Rubrivivax gelatinosus IL144: one gene and its partner. Each later gene encodes a partner of the first gene's protein in a complex. Links are inferred from orthologs where the notes say so. Each region holds a gene or a part of one and is shown in the gene's direction. Other genes may lie near its edges.

Region 1 (8,533 bases):
CTGGAAGTCGGCGCCGACGACTACCTGCCCAAGCCCTTCAACCCGCGCGAGCTGCTGGCGCGCATCCACGCCGTGCTGCGCCGCCGCCCGGCCCCGGAAGCGCCGGGCGCGCCGTCCAAGGAGCCGCAGGGCGTCAACTTCGGGCCCTTCGAGTTCGACCTGTCGCTGCGCCGCCTGTCCAAGAACGGCGAGCAGATCTCGCTGACCACCGGCGAGTTCTCGATGCTCAAGGCGCTGGTGCGCCACCCGCGCCAGCCGCTGTCGCGCGACAAGCTGGCGCAGCTGGCACGCGGGCGCGAGTTCGAACCCTTCGACCGCAGCCTGGACGTGCAGATCTCGCGCCTGCGCAAGATGCTCGAGCCCGACCCGGCGCAGCCGCGCTACATCCAGACCGTCTGGGGCGTGGGCTACGTCTTCGTGCCGGACGGCGCGAGCTGATGCCCGCCGGCGCTGACGCGCCGATGCGACAACCCGATGCGCGCCGCCCCCGGCGCGCCCTCCGAGCCCGCCCCGGCCCGCGACGCCGACGGCATCATCGCGGCCGATGGCACGAAAGACGATCGCCCTGAGCCTCTTCTGGCGCACCTTCTGCCTGCTGGCCATCCTGCTGGCCGGCGGGGTTTTCGCCTGGGTGCAGACCTTGCGCGCGCTGGAGTTCGAGCCGCGCGCGGTCGAGTCCGCACAGCAGATCGCCGGCCTGGTGAACCTGTCGCGCGCCGCGCTGCAGCAGGCCGACGGCATCAACCGCATCGCGCTCGTCAAGTCGCTGGGCCAGCAGGCGGCGGTGCGCGTCATGCCGCGCGAGCCGGGCGACCGCTGGGAAGGCTTCGAGGTCGACCGCTTCACGCGCCGCGTCGCGCGCGAGCTGAGGGCCGCGCTCGGCGAGGACGCGGTCGTCGCGCGCAGCGTCAACACCAAGCCGGGCTTGTGGGTCGGTTTCTCGATCGACGGCGACGCCTACTGGCTGCAGGTCGACGACAGCCACACCAGCCCGCTGACCAGCAACACCTGGTTCGTCTGGATCGGCATCGCGCTGCTGGCGACCCTCGTCGGCTCGGTGGCGATCGCGCGGCTGATCAACCGGCCGCTCAAACAGCTGTCCTTCGCCGCCAGCCGCATCCGCGAGGGCGACCTCGATTCGCGCCTGGATGAGAACACGCTGACCAGCGAGATCCGCGAGGTCAACCGCGGCTTCAACCGCATGGCGCGCGAACTGGCGCGTGTCGAGGAGGACCGCGCGGTGATGCTGGCCGGCATCAGCCACGACCTGCGCACCCCGCTGGCGCGGCTGCGGCTGGAAACCGAGATGAGCGTCTCCGACGACGAGGCCAAGCGCAACATGGCGCTGGACATCGACCAGCTCGACGCGATCATCGACAAGTTCATGGACTACGCGCGCCCGGGCGAGACGCAGATGCGCCCGGTGCACGTCTCGCAGCTGATCGACCGCGAGGCCGCCGGTTTCCGCGACCCGACGCAGATCCGCATCCACTCACGCGTGGCCATCGACCTGAAGGTGCTGGCCGACGAGACCGAGCTCGGCCGCGTCTTCTCCAACCTGTTCGAGAACGCGCGCCGCTACGGCCGCAACACCGACACCGGCATCGCCGAGGTGACGATCTCCTATGCGCGCACCGGCCCCTGGGTCATCGTCAGCGTGCGCGACACCGGCCCCGGCGTGCCTCCGGAGAAGCTGTCGCAGCTGACGACGCCGTTCTTCCGCGGCGACGCGGCGCGCACCGCCGCCACCGGCGCCGGCCTGGGCCTGGCCATCGTCGACAAGGCGATGCAGCGCATGGGCGGCAGCCTGGAACTGGCGAACGCGCCAGACGGCGGCCTGATGGCGCACATGCGGCTGCGCCGCGCGCCCTGATCAGGCGCGCACCAGCAGACAGGCAGCGCGCGTCTCGATCGAGCGCCCTTCGCCGACCGGCCCCAGCTTCTCGGCCGTCTTGGCCTTGACGTTGACGCGGTCGACGCCGATCGCCAGCAGCTCGGCGATGCGCGTGCGCATCGCGGCTATGTGCGGCGCCATCTTCGGCGCCTGGGCGACGATGGTGGAGTCGACGTTGACGATCTCCCAGCCGGCGGCGCGCACGCGACGCGCGCATTCGGCCAGCAGCACGCCAGAGTCGGCGCCCTTGAACTCGGCCGCGGTGTCGGGGAAATGGCTGCCGATGTCGCCCAGGCCGGCGGCGCCGAAGAGCGCGTCGGTGATCGCGTGCAGCAGCGCGTCGGCATCGCTGTGGCCGAGCAGGCCGTGGCTGTGCGGGATGGTCACGCCGCCGAGGATCAGCGGACGGCCGGCCACGAGCTGGTGGGTGTCCCAGCCCTCGCCGATACGGAAGTTCATCGTGTCTCCAGCAGACGGGCGGCCAGCGCGAAGTCGGCCGGCCAGGTGACTTTCAGGTTCTCCAGGTCGCCGGGCACCAGCCGCGGCGCCAGCCCCAGCGCCTCGACGGCGCTGGACTCGTCGGTGACGTGTTCGCCGGCCTCCGCCAGCGCACGCGCCAGCAGGCCGATGCGGAACATCTGCGGCGTCTGCGCCGCCCACTTGCCGGCGCGTGGCACGGTGTCGGCGACACGGCCGGCTTCCTCGGCTTTCAGCGTGTCGGCCAGCGGCAGCGCCAGCAGCCCGCCGACCGGGTCGGCGAGGCAGGCATCGATCAGGCGCTCGACCCACTCGGGGCGCAGCAGGCAGCGTGCGGCGTCGTGCACCAGCACCCAGTCCTCGTCGTGGGCGCCGAGTTCGCGCAGCACCGGCAGGCCGTTGGCGACACTCTCGGCCCGCGTGGCGCCACCGCAGCGGGAGAGCCAGCCGGCCCAGCCGGGCACCGCGGTCTCGAACTGCGTGTCCTCGGGCGACAGCACGACCAGCGTGCCCGCCAGCCGCGGCACCGCGGCCAGCGCCGCCAGCGTGTGCGCGACGACCGCCCGGCCGGCCAGCGGCGCGTATTGTTTGGGGCCACCGGCACCGGCCCTCAGGCCGACACCGGCGCACGGAACCAGGGCAAAACAGCGGGTCGGCGGCACAGTCATGCAGCGATTCTAGAATCGCGCCTCCCATGCAGATTCCGACCATTGCCCCGGGCAAGCGCTTCACGCTGCCGCGCCCGGTGGGTTCGGCCGACGCCCTGCTGCTGGCCCGCCTGGCCGCAGCGCGCAAGGCCGAGCAGCGCCTGCTGGCCGTCGTCACGGCCGATCCCGCCGACACCACCCGCCTCGCCGAAGAGCTGCCGTTCTTCGACCCCGGCCTGCGCGTGGCCGTCTTCCCCGACTGGGAGACGCTGCCCTACGACACCTTCAGCCCGCACCAGGACCTGATCTCCGAGCGCCTGGCGACGCTGTGGCGCGTGCAGCAAGGCGAGGTCGACGTCGTGCTGATGCCGGCCACGACCGCGCTGGTGCGGCTGGCGCCGCCCTCGTTCATGGCGGGCTACACCTTCCACTTCAAGCAGAAGGCGCGGCTGGACGAAGCGAAGCTGAAGTCGCAGCTGACGCTGGCCGGCTACCAACACGTGAGCCAGGTCGTGTCGCCGGGTGAATACGCGGTGCGCGGCGGGCTGATCGACCTGTACCCGATGGGCTCGCTCGTGCCCTACCGCGTCGACCTGTTCGGCGACGAGGTCGACTCGATCCGCACCTTCGACCCCGACAGCCAGAGAAGCCTCTACCCGGTGCCCGAGGTGCGGCTGCTGCCCGGGCGCGAGTTCCCGATGGACGAGGCGGCGCGCACCGCCTTCCGCGCGCGCTGGCGCGAGAAGCTCGACGGCGACCCGACGCGCTCGCGCATCTACAAGGACATCGCGCAAGGCATCGCAACCGGCGGCATCGAGTACTACCTGCCGCTGTTCTTCGACGAGATCGCCAGCGTCTTCGACTACCTGGGCGAGACCGCCGCAGTCGCGCTGCACGGCGAGGTCGACCAGGCGCTGGAGCGTTTCTGGACCGACACACGCGAGCGCCACCGCTTCCTGCAGCACGACCCGGAACGCCCGCTGCTGCCGCCCGAGGCGATCTTCCTGCGCCCGGACGAGTTCTTCGGCCGCACCCAGCCGCATGCGACGCTGGCCTTGCGCGGCAACGAGCCGGTGGACTGGGCGCGGCCGCTGCCCGACATCGCCGTCGACCGCGGCGCGCCCGAGCCGCTGGCCGGGCTCGAACGCCATCTGAAGGCGACGCCGCACCGCGTGCTGCTGGCAGCAGAGAGCGAAGGCCGGCGCGAAAGCCTGCTGGAGCTGCTGCGCGACCACCGCATCGACCTGCCGACGGTCGCCAACCTGGCCGAGTTCCTGTCCGGCGACGAACGTTTCGCCATCGTCGCCGCGCCGCTGGCCCAGGGCTTCCACTGGCACGAGCCGGCCGCCGGCGTGTCGCTGCAGTTACTGACCGAGACCGAGCTCTTCGCCACCGCGCCGCAGGCCCGCCGGCGGCGCAAGCAGGAGCAGACCAGCAACGTCGACGCGCTGATCAAGGACCTGTCGGAGCTGAAGATCGGCGACCCCGTGGTGCACATGAACCACGGCATCGGCCGCTACCGCGGCCTGGTCGAGATCGACGCCGGCGAAGGCCCGAGCGAGTTCCTGCACCTGGAGTACGCCGACAAGGCGACGCTGTACGTGCCGGTGGCGCAGCTGCACCTGATCAGCCGCTACACCGGCGTCAGCGCCGAAGAAGCGCCGCTGCACAAGCTGGGCTCGGGCCAGTGGGACAAGGCGCGGCGCAAGGCCGCCGAGCAGGTGCGCGACACCGCCGCCGAGCTGCTGAACCTGTACGCCCGGCGTGCCGCGCGCGAAGGCTTCGCGCACCGCTTCAGCCCGCACGACTACGAGGCCTTCGCCGCCAGCTTCGGCTTCGAGGAGACGCCCGACCAGCGCGCCGCGATCCACGCCGTCATCCAGGACATGATCAGCCCGCGGCCGATGGACCGGCTGGTCTGCGGCGACGTCGGCTTCGGCAAGACCGAGGTCGCGCTGCGTGCCGCCTTCGTCGCGGTGCACGCCGGCAAGCAGGTGGCGCTGCTGGCGCCGACCACGCTGCTGGCCGAGCAGCACTACCAGACGCTGGTCGACCGCTTCGGCAAGTGGCCGGTGAAGATCGCCGAGCTGTCGCGCTTCCGCTCGGCCAAGGAAGTGAAGGCGGCGCTCGAAGGCATCGCCGACGGCACGGTGGACATCGTCGTCGGCACGCACAAGCTGCTCAGCTCCGACTGCAAGTTCGCGCGCCTGGGCCTGTTGATCATCGACGAGGAGCACCGCTTCGGCGTGCGCCACAAGGAGGCGATGAAGGCGCTGCGCGCCGAGGTCGACGTGCTGACGCTGACGGCCACGCCGATCCCGCGCACGCTGGGCATGGCGCTCGAAGGCCTGCGCGACCTGTCGGTCATCGCCACCGCGCCGCAACGGCGGCTGGCGATCAAGACCTTCGTTCGCAGCGAGAACAACTCGACGATCCGCGAAGCCGTGCTGCGCGAGTTGAAGCGCGGCGGCCAGGTCTACTTCCTGCACAACGACGTCGAGTCGATCCAGGCGCGGCGCCAGAAGCTGGAGGAGCTGCTGCCCGAGGCTCGCATCGGCGTCGCCCACGGCCAGATGCCCGAGCGCGAGCTGGAACACGTGATGCGCGACTTCGTCGCCCAGCGCCACAACGTGCTGCTGTGCTCGACGATCATCGAGACCGGCATCGACGTGCCGACGGCCAACACCATCGTCATCAGCCGCGCCGACAAGTTCGGCCTGGCGCAGCTGCACCAGCTGCGTGGGCGTGTCGGCCGCAGCCACCACCAGGCCTACGCCTACCTGCTGGTGCCCGACGTCGAGGCGCTGACCAAGCAGGCGGCGCAGCGGCTGGAGGCGATCCAGCAGATGGAGGAACTGGGCAGCGGCTTCTACCTCGCGATGCACGACCTGGAGATCCGCGGCGCCGGCGAGGTGCTGGGCGAGAACCAGAGCGGCAACATGATGGAAGTCGGCTTCCAGCTCTACAACGACATGCTGTCGGAAGCCGTGCGCTCGCTGAAGGCGGGCAAGGAGCCCGACCTGCTGTCGCCGCTGGCCGCGACCACCGAGATCAATTTGCACGCCCCGGCGCTGCTGCCCGACGCCTATTGCGGCGACGTGCAGACCCGGCTGAACCTCTACAAGCGCCTGGCCACCGCCGAGAAGGGCGAGCAGATCGACGCGCTGCTGGAGGAGATCACCGACCGCTTCGGCAAGCTGCCGGCGCAGGGCCAGGCGCTGTTCGACACCCACCGCCTGCGCGTGCTGGCGCGGCCCTACGGCGTGCAGAAGATCGACGCCGGGCCCAAGGTGATGAACATCGTCTTCCGCCCCAACCCGCCAATCGAGCCGCTGCGCATCATCGAGCTGGTGCAGAAGAACCGCGCGATCAAGCTCGCCGGCAACGACAAGCTGCGCATCGACCGCGAGATCGCCGACGCGAAGGATCGTGCGCAGTACGTGCGCGACGTGCTGCGTGCGCTGGGCCAGCCGCGCCCCGCCTGAGGACCCCATGGACGCCATCGAACACGCCCCCGGCCTGCACATCCGCGGCTTCCAACCGCCGCTGCGGCTCTCCGACTTCCGGCTGGTGGCGTTCGACATGGACTCGACGCTGATCAACATCGAGTGTGTCGACGAGATCGCACGCGCCGCCGGCCGCTACGACGAGGTCGCGGCGATCACCGAGGCGGCGATGCGCGGCGAGATCAGCGACTACAAGGAGAGCCTGCGCCGGCGCATGGCGCTGCTGGCCGGCGTGCCCGAGGCGGCGCTGCACCAGGTCGCCGAGCAGCGGCTGCAGCTGAATCCCGGCGTCGAAGCCTTCGTCGCCGCCTGCCAGGCCGCCGGGCTGAAGACGATGCTCGTCTCCGGCGGCTTCAGCTTCTTCAGCGAACGCGTGCGCCAGCGCCTGAAGCTGGACTTCGCGCGCGCCAACACGCTGGGCATCGCCCACGGCAAGCTCACCGGCACGCTGCTGCAGCGGCCCTGGGGCGACATCGTCGACGGCGCCGAGAAGCGCCGCGTGCTACTCGAGGTGGCCGAGCTGATGGGCATCGAACCCTCGCAGGCCATCGCCGTCGGCGACGGTGCCAACGACCTGCCGATGATGGGCGCCGCCGGCCTGTCGATCGCCTACCACCCGAAACCCGCCGTCGCCGCCGAGGCGATGATCGCGATCACCTCCGGCGGCCTCGACCGCGCGCTCGAGGTGCTGCGGGCCTGATCCCGCGAGGCGACTGACCGACATCAAGACTCGGCCGGCCGGTCGCGGCGGACCGCCGCCCCGATGACAGAATTCCGCGTCCCCCAGGAGATGCGATGACGACGAAGTTCCTGCTCGAAGAAAGCCGCATGCCGCGGCACTGGTACAACATCGTGGCCGACCTGCCGGTGCCACCGGCGCCGCCGCTGCACCCGGCCACCAAGCAGCCCGTCGCGCCGGCCGACCTGGAGCCGCTGTTCACGCGCTCGCTGATCGAGCAGGAGATGGCGACCGAGCGCGAGATCGAGATCCCCGAGCCGATCCGCGAAGTCTTCCGCCTCTGGCGCCCGGCGCCGCTGATCCGCGCCCGCCGCCTCGAGCAGGCGCTGCAGACGCCGGCCAAGATCTTCTTCAAGTACGAAGGCGTGTCGCCGGCGGGCAGCCACAAGCCCAACAGCGCCGTGCCGCAGGCCTGGTACAACGCCCAGGCCGGCATCCGCAAGCTGAGCACCGAGACCGGCGCCGGCCAGTGGGGCTCGTCGCTGGCCTTCGCCGGCGCGCTGTTCGGGCTGGAGGTCAAGGTCTTCCAGGTGCGCGTGTCCTACGACCAGAAACCGTACCGCCGCGCGCTGATGGAGACCTACGGCGCCACCTGCATCCCCTCGCCTTCGCCCGAGACCGCCGCCGGCCGTGCCGCGCTGGCCGAGCGCCCGGACCACCCCGGCTCGCTGGGCCTGGCGATCAGCGAGGCCGTCGAGGTCGCGGCGACGAACGACGACACCAAGTACGCGCTGGGCTCGGTGCTCAACCACGTGCTGCTGCACCAGACCATCATCGGCCAGGAAGCGATGCTGCAGATGGAGATGGCCGACGCCGACCCGGACGTGGTCATCGCCTGCACCGGCGGCGGCAGCAACTTCGCCGGGCTGGCCTTCCCCTACGTCGGCCAGACGCTGCGCGGCGGCCGCCGGCGCCGCATCGTCGCCGTCGAGCCGGCCGCCTGCCCGAGCCTGACTCGCGGCAAGTTCGCCTACGACTTCGGCGACACCGCGCACCTGACGCCGCTGACCAAGATGCACACGCTGGGCAGCACCTTCACGCCGCCGGGCTTCCACGCCGGCGGCCTGCGCTACCACGGCATGGCGCCGCTGGTCAGCCACCTGAAGGAGCTCGGCCTGATCGAGGCCCAGGCGCACACCCAGAACGACTGCTTCGCCGCGGCGGTGCTGTTCGCGCGCTGCGAAGGCATCGTGCCGGCCCCCGAGGCCAGCCACGCGATCCAGGGCGCGGTGGCCGAGGCGCTGCGCTGCAAGGCCGAAGGCAAGGCCGA
Region 2 (6,854 bases), 2.1 Mb from region 1 along the record:
GAGGAGCTGCAGAGCACCAACGAGGAGCTGCAGTCCGTCAACGAGGAGCTCTACACCGTCAACTCCGAGTACCAGGAGAAGGTCGACGTCCTGAACTCGGTCAACGCCGACCTGGAGAACGTCTCCAAGGCGGCGGCGATCCCGACCGTGTTCGTCGACGAGCAGCTGCGCCTGACGCGCTTCACGCCCGAGGCGACGCCGCTGTTCCACCTGCGCCAGGGCGACGAAGGCCGCTCGATCGAGGACTTCGCCCACCGGCTGGACTATCCCTCGCTGTTCGCCGACCTGCGCCTGACGCTGGAACGCGGCAGCGTCACCGAGCGCGAGGTGCGCAGCCGCAGCGGCCAGTGGTGGCTGGCGCGCATCCAGCCCTACCCGGGCCGCTCGCCGGGCGCCAGCCGCGCGGTGATGACCTTCGTGAACATCGACTCGGTCAAGGACTCCGAGCGCCTGCAGGCCGTCATCGACTCGCTGCCGCAGCACGTCGCCGTCGTCGACCTGCACGGCGCGATCACGCGCGTCAACGAGGCCTGGCGCCGCTTCGCCACCGAGAACGGCGACCCGGCGGAGCGCCGCACCGGGCCGGGCAGCAACTACCTGCGGGTCTGCGCCGAGGCGGCGCTGTCGGATGCCGACGCCCGCCGTGCCCACGAGGGCCTGACCGCGGTCCTCGAAGGCCGCATCCCGATGTTCCAGATGCACTATCCCTGTCACGCACCGGACCAGAAGCGCTGGTTCCTGATGTACGCGGCCCCGATCCGCCATTCGGCGGGCGGCGCCGTCGTCAGCCACGTCGACATCAGCGAGTGGGTCCGCTTGAGCGGGGGTTCGCTGCCCGACGGCAGCAAGGCGAACGCATGAGCGAGATGCAACTGAGGCAACGGGTGCGCCAGCGCGACCGGCTGGTCGCGCAGGTGGCGAACAACGGCGCGGACCTGCGCAGCGAGCTGCTCGACGCCGTGCAGCGCGGCGATCTCGGCGCCGCCGAGGCGGCGCTGCAACGCAACGACACCAAGGTGCGCACGCTGGCCGAGGAGCTGCGCATCTACCAGGCCGAGCTGCACGCCCAGGCCGACGAGCTGCAGCAAAGCCGCGAGCGCACCGAGCAGGCGCTGTCGCGCTTCACGACGCTGTTCCTGGGCATGCCGGTGGCGTCGATGCTGGTCAGCTTCAACGGCGAGGTGCTCGAGCAGAACGGCCAGGCCGAGCGCCTGTTCTCGATGCAGCGCCAGACGATGAGCGCGCGGCTGCTGTTCCGCATGGTCGACTCGCAGCAGTACCAGCAGCGCGTGCGGCCGGCCTTCCACCAGGCGCGTGCGCTGGGCTCGATCACGCTCGACGAGGTCGGCTTCGTCGCCGAGGACGGACGCCGCTTCATCGGCGAGATGCACCTGTCGACGCTGCCCGGCGACGACGACGACAAGCCGCAGTTCGCGATGGCCGTCATCGACCGCACCGAGCACATCGAGGACGTGCGCGCGCTGCGCGAGACCACCGAGGCGCTGCGCGTGCGCGAGGCCTTCCTCGCCGACTCGGCGCGCCTGGCGCGCATCGGCGGCTGGGAGTACGACATCGAGTGCGGCACGATGCGCTGGTCCTCGCACCTGCGCCGCGTCTTCGAGATCGCCGCCGACGAACCGGCGACGCTGGAGCGCACGCTGCAGCTGTGCACGCCCGACGGCCACGCCGCGCTGTCGGGGGCGCTGCACGCGGCCAAGCCGGGGCAGGCGCCGTTCGACTTCGAGCTCGACATGCACGACGCCCACGGCCGCGCGATGCGCGTGCGCGTCGTCGGCCGCGCCGAGCTCGGCGACGACGGCCCGCTGGTCATCGGCATGTTCCAGGACGTCACCGCCCAGGCCCAGGCCCGGCGCCAGATCGGCGAGCTGACCGAGCGCCTGAGCGTGGCCAACGATGCCGGCGGCATCGGCGTCTGGGACTGGGACCTGCAGCACGGCGAGCTCTACCTCGACGGCCGCATGCGCGAGCTGGCCGCCTACGGCGACGGCACGCCGCCGTCGGACCTGTGCGCCGCGCTCTCGCCCTATCTGCACCCGGAAGACGCGCCGAGCTTCGTCGACGCCGTGCACCAGGCCGTCGAGGCCTGCACCGCCTTCGGCATCGAGCTGCGCCTGGCGCCGGGGCCGGTTGGCGAGCGCTGGCTGCACCTGGCCGGGCGCGCCCACGTCGAAGGCGGCATGGCGCCGCGTACCGTGCGCCTGGTCGGCTGCGCCTGGGACACGACCGGCGAGCACGAGCAGGCCCGGCTGCTGGCCGCCAAGCAGGCCGCCGAATCGGCCAACCGCGCCAAGACGGTGTTCCTGTCGCGCGTCAGCCACGAGCTGCGCACGCCGCTGAACGCGATCCTCGGCTTCTCGCAGCTGATGCGGCTGGAGGCCGAAGCCGGCGACCTGGTGGTCAAGCCCTACCGCGTCGCGATGGTCGAGGACGCCGCGCGCCACCTGCTGGAGCTGGTCAACGAGCTGCTCAACGTCTCGGGCATCGAGAGCGGCCAGCTGGCGATGAAGCGCGTCGCGCTGGACCTGCGCCCGCTGGTGCGCGACTGCCTGCAGATGATCGCCGCCCAGGCCGCGGCGATGCAGCTGACGATGGACGACCGCTGCAGCGACGGCCCGCCGCTGCTGGTGCTGGCCGACCCGCTGCGCACCAAGGAAGTGCTGCTGAACCTGCTGTCCAACGCCGCCAAGTACAACCGCACCGGCGGCCGCATCATGGTCTCGGCGCGGCACTTCGCCGGTTATGTCGAACTGACCGTCGCCGACACCGGCCGCGGCCTGTCGGAGCAGCAGCTGGCCGAGCTGTTCCAGCCCTTCAGCCGCGCCGGGGCCGAGTGCTCGGGCATCCCGGGCTCGGGCATGGGACTGTACTTCAGCAAGCGCGTCGTCGAGGCGATGGGCGGGCGCATCGAAGTCGAGAGCGTCGCCGGCGAGCGCACCGCGTTCACCGTCGCACTCGACGAGGTGCCGCTGCACGGCGAGCCGGGCCTTCGCATCTGACGCGCGGCGCAGGAGCGCTGGCGCCTCGGCGCCGGCGCTCGCTATGATGGCCGGTTGCCCGCCGCTCGCCCGCCGATGCCCGAACACCGTCCACGCCCCGCCCACGCCGCCGAAACCACGGCGCTGCGCGTGCGCGGCGCCCGCACGCACAACCTGAAGAACGTCGACCTCGACATCCCGAAACACGCGCTGGTCGTGATCACGGGGCTGTCGGGTTCGGGCAAGTCCAGCCTGGCCTTCGACACGCTGTACGCCGAAGGCCAGCGGCGCTACGTCGAGAGCCTGTCGGCCTACGCGCGCCAGTTCCTGCAGCTGATGGACAAGCCCGACGTCGACGTCATCGAAGGGCTGTCGCCGGCGATCTCGATCGAGCAGAAGGCCACCAGCCACAACCCGCGTTCGACGGTCGGCACGATCACCGAGATCCACGACTACCTGCGCCTGCTGTACGCGCGCGCCGGCACGCCCTACTGCCCCGAGCACGGCCTGCCGCTGCAGGCGCAGAGCGTCAGCCAGATGGTCGACGCCGCGCTCGCGCTGCCGCCCGAGACCAAGCTGATGGTGCTGGCCCCGGTGGTGCGTGACCGCAAGGGCGAGTTCGTCGAGCTCTTCGCCGACATGCAGGCGCGCGGCTACGTGCGCTTTCGCGTCGGCAACGACGGCCAGCCGGGCGCGGTCGTCGAAGCCGACGCGCTGCCGGCGCTGAAGAAGACCGAGAAGCACGACATCGACGTCGTCGTCGACCGGCTGAAGACGCGGCCCGACATGAAGCAGCGCCTGGCCGAGAGCTTCGAGGCCGCGCTGCGCATCGCCGACGGGCGCGCCATCGCGCTGGAGATGGACACGGGCCGCGAGCACCTGTTCAGCAGCAAGTTCGGCTGTCCGGTGTGCAGCTACTCGCTGCCCGAGCTGGAGCCGCGGCTGTTCTCGTTCAACTCGCCGGTCGGTGCCTGCCCGGCCTGCGACGGCCTGGGCCAGGTGACGGTGTTCGACCCCGAGCGCGTCGTCGCCTTCCCGTCGCTGAGCCTGGCCGCCGGCGCGGTCAAGGGCTGGGACCGGCGCAACGCCTACACCTTCTCGCTGCTGGAGAGCGTGGCCGCGCACTACGGCTTCGACATCGACACCGCGTTCGAGGACCTGGACGCGAAGGCGCGCCAGGTCCTGCTCTACGGCTCGGGCGACGAGGAGATCGAGTTCTCGTACACCGCCGAAGGCACCAAGGGCCGCCAGCGCAGCGTCAAGCGCCGCCATCCCTTCGAAGGGATCATCCCGAACTTCGAGCGCCGTTTCCGCGAGACCGACTCGGCCGCGGTGCGCGAGGACCTGGTGCGCTACCAGGCCGCCAAGCCCTGCCCGCAGTGCGAAGGCACGCGGCTGCGGCGCGAGGCGCGCCACGTCTTCCTGCGCCATGCCGGCGAAGGCGACGAGGCGGCGCGCCGAGGCCTGCCGATCTACGCCGTCGAACACGCGACGCTGGCCGAGTGCCTGGCCTACTTCGAGGGCCTGAGGCTCGAAGGCGCCAAGGCCGAGATCGCCGACAAGATCGTGCGCGAGATCCGCTCGCGGCTGCGCTTCCTGAACGACGTCGGCCTGACCTACCTGAGCCTGGACCGCGGCGCCGACACGCTGTCGGGCGGCGAGGCCCAGCGCATCCGGCTGGCGAGCCAGATCGGCAGCGGGCTGTCGGGCGTGATGTACGTGCTCGACGAGCCCAGCATCGGCCTGCACCAGCGCGACAACGAGCGCCTGATCGGCACGCTGCAGCACCTGCGCGACCTGGGCAACTCGGTGCTCGTCGTCGAGCACGACGAGGACATGATCCGCGCCGCCGACCACGTCGTCGACATGGGCCCGGGCGCCGGCGTGCACGGCGGGCGCGTCATCGCCCAGGGCACGCCCGAGGAGGTGGCGGCCGACCCCGAGTCGCTGACCGGGCGCTACCTGGCGCACACGCTGCGCATCGAGGTGCCCCAGCGGCGTGTCGCCGCCGACGCCGAACGCGGCGTGCTGCGCATCGTCGGCGCGCGCGGCCACAACCTGAAGGGCGTCGACGTCGAGATCCCGGTCGGGCTGCTGACCTGCGTCACCGGCGTCAGCGGCTCGGGCAAGAGCACGCTGGTCAACGACACGCTCTACACCGCGGTCGCCAAGAAGCTCTACCAGAGCCACGCCGAGCCGGCCGAGCACGAGCGCATCGACGGCCTGGAGGCCTTCGACAAGGTCATCAACGTCGACCAGAGCCCGATCGGGCGCACGCCGCGCTCCAACCCGGCGACCTACACGGGGCTGTTCACGCCGATCCGCGAGCTCTTCGCCGAGGTGCCGATGGCGCGCGAGCGCGGCTACGGCGCCGGGCGCTTCAGCTTCAACGTCGCCGGCGGGCGCTGCGAGGCCTGCGAGGGCGACGGCGTCATCAAGGTCGAGATGCACTTCCTGCCCGACGTCTACGTGCCCTGCGACGTCTGCCACGGCGCGCGCTACAACCGCGAGACGCTGGAGGTGCTCTACAAGGGCCGCAGCATCACCCAGGTGCTGGAGATGACGGTCGAGGAAGCCAACGGTTTCTTCTCGGCGGTGCCGGCGATCGCGCGCAAGCTGCAGACGCTGCTCGACGTCGGCCTGGGCTACATCCGCCTGGGCCAGGCGGCGACGACGCTGTCCGGCGGCGAGGCCCAGCGTGTCAAGCTGGCGCTGGAGCTGTCCAAGCGCGACACCGGGCGCACGCTGTACATCCTCGACGAGCCGACCACCGGCCTGCACTTCCACGACATCGGCCTGCTGCTCAAGGTGCTGCACCAGCTGCGCGACGCCGGCAACACCATCGTCGTCATCGAGCACAACCTGGACGTCATCAAGACCGCCGACTGGCTGATCGACATGGGCCCGGAAGGCGGCTCGGGCGGCGGCCGCGTGCTGGTGGCCGGCACGCCCGAGGACATCGCCGCGCATGCCGGCAGCCACACCGGGCGTTTCCTGGCGCCGCTGCTGGAGACGGCGCGCCGCTGGCACACCCCCGACTGAATGCCGCGGCCGTTTGCGCCTCGGGATGGCGCCGCGGCCGCGCCGGGGCCAGCATCAGGGTTCGGACGAGGCTGGGAGGCCCGGGGAACCCGATGGACACGACACAAGCGCTGCGCGACTGGCTGGAAGTCGCCTGGAACCGCCACGACACGGCCCCGTACGAGCTGACGCTGGAACTCGTCGCGCGCGCTTCGACGCTGCCCGACGACGACGACGGCGCCGACGCCGTGCGGCTGGCGCGTCACACCGCGCTGGGCCACCTCGGGCGGACCGACCTGCTGCACACCTTCGTCGCCGCGCTGCCGGCCGGCGCCAAGCTCGACGCGGCGCGCTCGCGCGCCCAGTGGGCGCTGGCGCAGGTCGAGGGCCGACAGGCCGAACCGCTGCCCGAGGTCGCCGCCTGGGCCCTGCTCGGCGACGTCGTGCAGGCCGAGCTGCGCCGCGGGCGCCACGACGCGCCGCGCGTGCGCCTGCTGCCGCTGGAGACGCGCGCCGCGAACCACCCCGACCCGGCCGCGCGCCAGGCCTACGCCGCGACGGCGCACAACGTGGCCCAGGCGCTGCGCCTGGGCCCGCGCGAGCCGGCGCTGGACGCGCTGATGATCGAGATGGCCGAACTCGAACGCCGCGCCTGGGAGCGTGCCGGCACCTGGATGCACGTCGAGCGCGCCGACTACCACCTGGCGCTGTGCCATGCCGCGCTCGGCCACGGCGCGCAGGCGCAGGCGCACGCGGCGGCCTGCATCGCGGCCTGCGAGGCGCATGGCGCCGAGGCCTCGGAACGTTTCTTCGCCCATGAATGCGCCGTGCATGCGG

The links.
Region 2: the proteins of mfd (region 1) and uvrA are in contact, whole or in part, in a crystal structure (PDB 4DFC), measured with the Escherichia coli proteins. The link is inferred for Rubrivivax gelatinosus IL144 from one-to-one orthologs.

What each region holds. Positions count from the first base shown.
Region 1 is NC_017075.1:2,842,185-2,850,717, forward strand. The notes cover bases 2,675-6,703. They hold mfd (transcription-repair coupling factor), read left to right. Parts: upstream 2,675-3,065; coding sequence 3,066-6,503; downstream 6,504-6,703. Other genes in these bases: ispD (2-C-methyl-D-erythritol 4-phosphate cytidylyltransferase), read right to left, coding at 2,675-3,039; serB (phosphoserine phosphatase SerB), read left to right, coding at 6,511-6,703. Also shown: osmolarity response regulator transcription factor OmpR, read left to right, coding at 1-438; RGE_RS13075 (sensor histidine kinase), read left to right, coding at 545-1,873; ispF (2-C-methyl-D-erythritol 2,4-cyclodiphosphate synthase), read right to left, coding at 1,874-2,353; more of ispD, read right to left, coding at 2,350-2,674; more of serB, read left to right, coding at 6,704-7,224; RGE_RS13100 (TrpB-like pyridoxal phosphate-dependent enzyme), read left to right, coding at 7,320-8,533. UniProt on the Escherichia coli protein: Couples transcription and DNA repair by recognizing RNA polymerase (RNAP) stalled at DNA lesions. Mediates ATP-dependent release of RNAP and its truncated transcript from the DNA, and recruitment of nucleotide excision repair machinery to the damaged site.
Region 2 is NC_017075.1:4,966,517-4,973,370, forward strand. Bases 2,728-6,238 are described here. They hold uvrA (excinuclease ABC subunit UvrA), read left to right. Parts: upstream 2,728-3,092; coding sequence 3,093-6,038; downstream 6,039-6,238. Other genes in these bases: RGE_RS22625 (sensor histidine kinase), read left to right, coding at 2,728-3,017; RGE_RS22635 (hypothetical protein), read left to right, coding at 6,131-6,238. Also shown: RGE_RS22620 (chemotaxis protein CheB), read left to right, coding at 1-861; more of RGE_RS22625, read left to right, coding at 858-2,727; more of RGE_RS22635, read left to right, coding at 6,239-6,854. UniProt on the Escherichia coli protein: The UvrABC repair system catalyzes the recognition and processing of DNA lesions. UvrA is an ATPase and a DNA-binding protein. A damage recognition complex composed of 2 UvrA and 2 UvrB subunits scans DNA for abnormalities.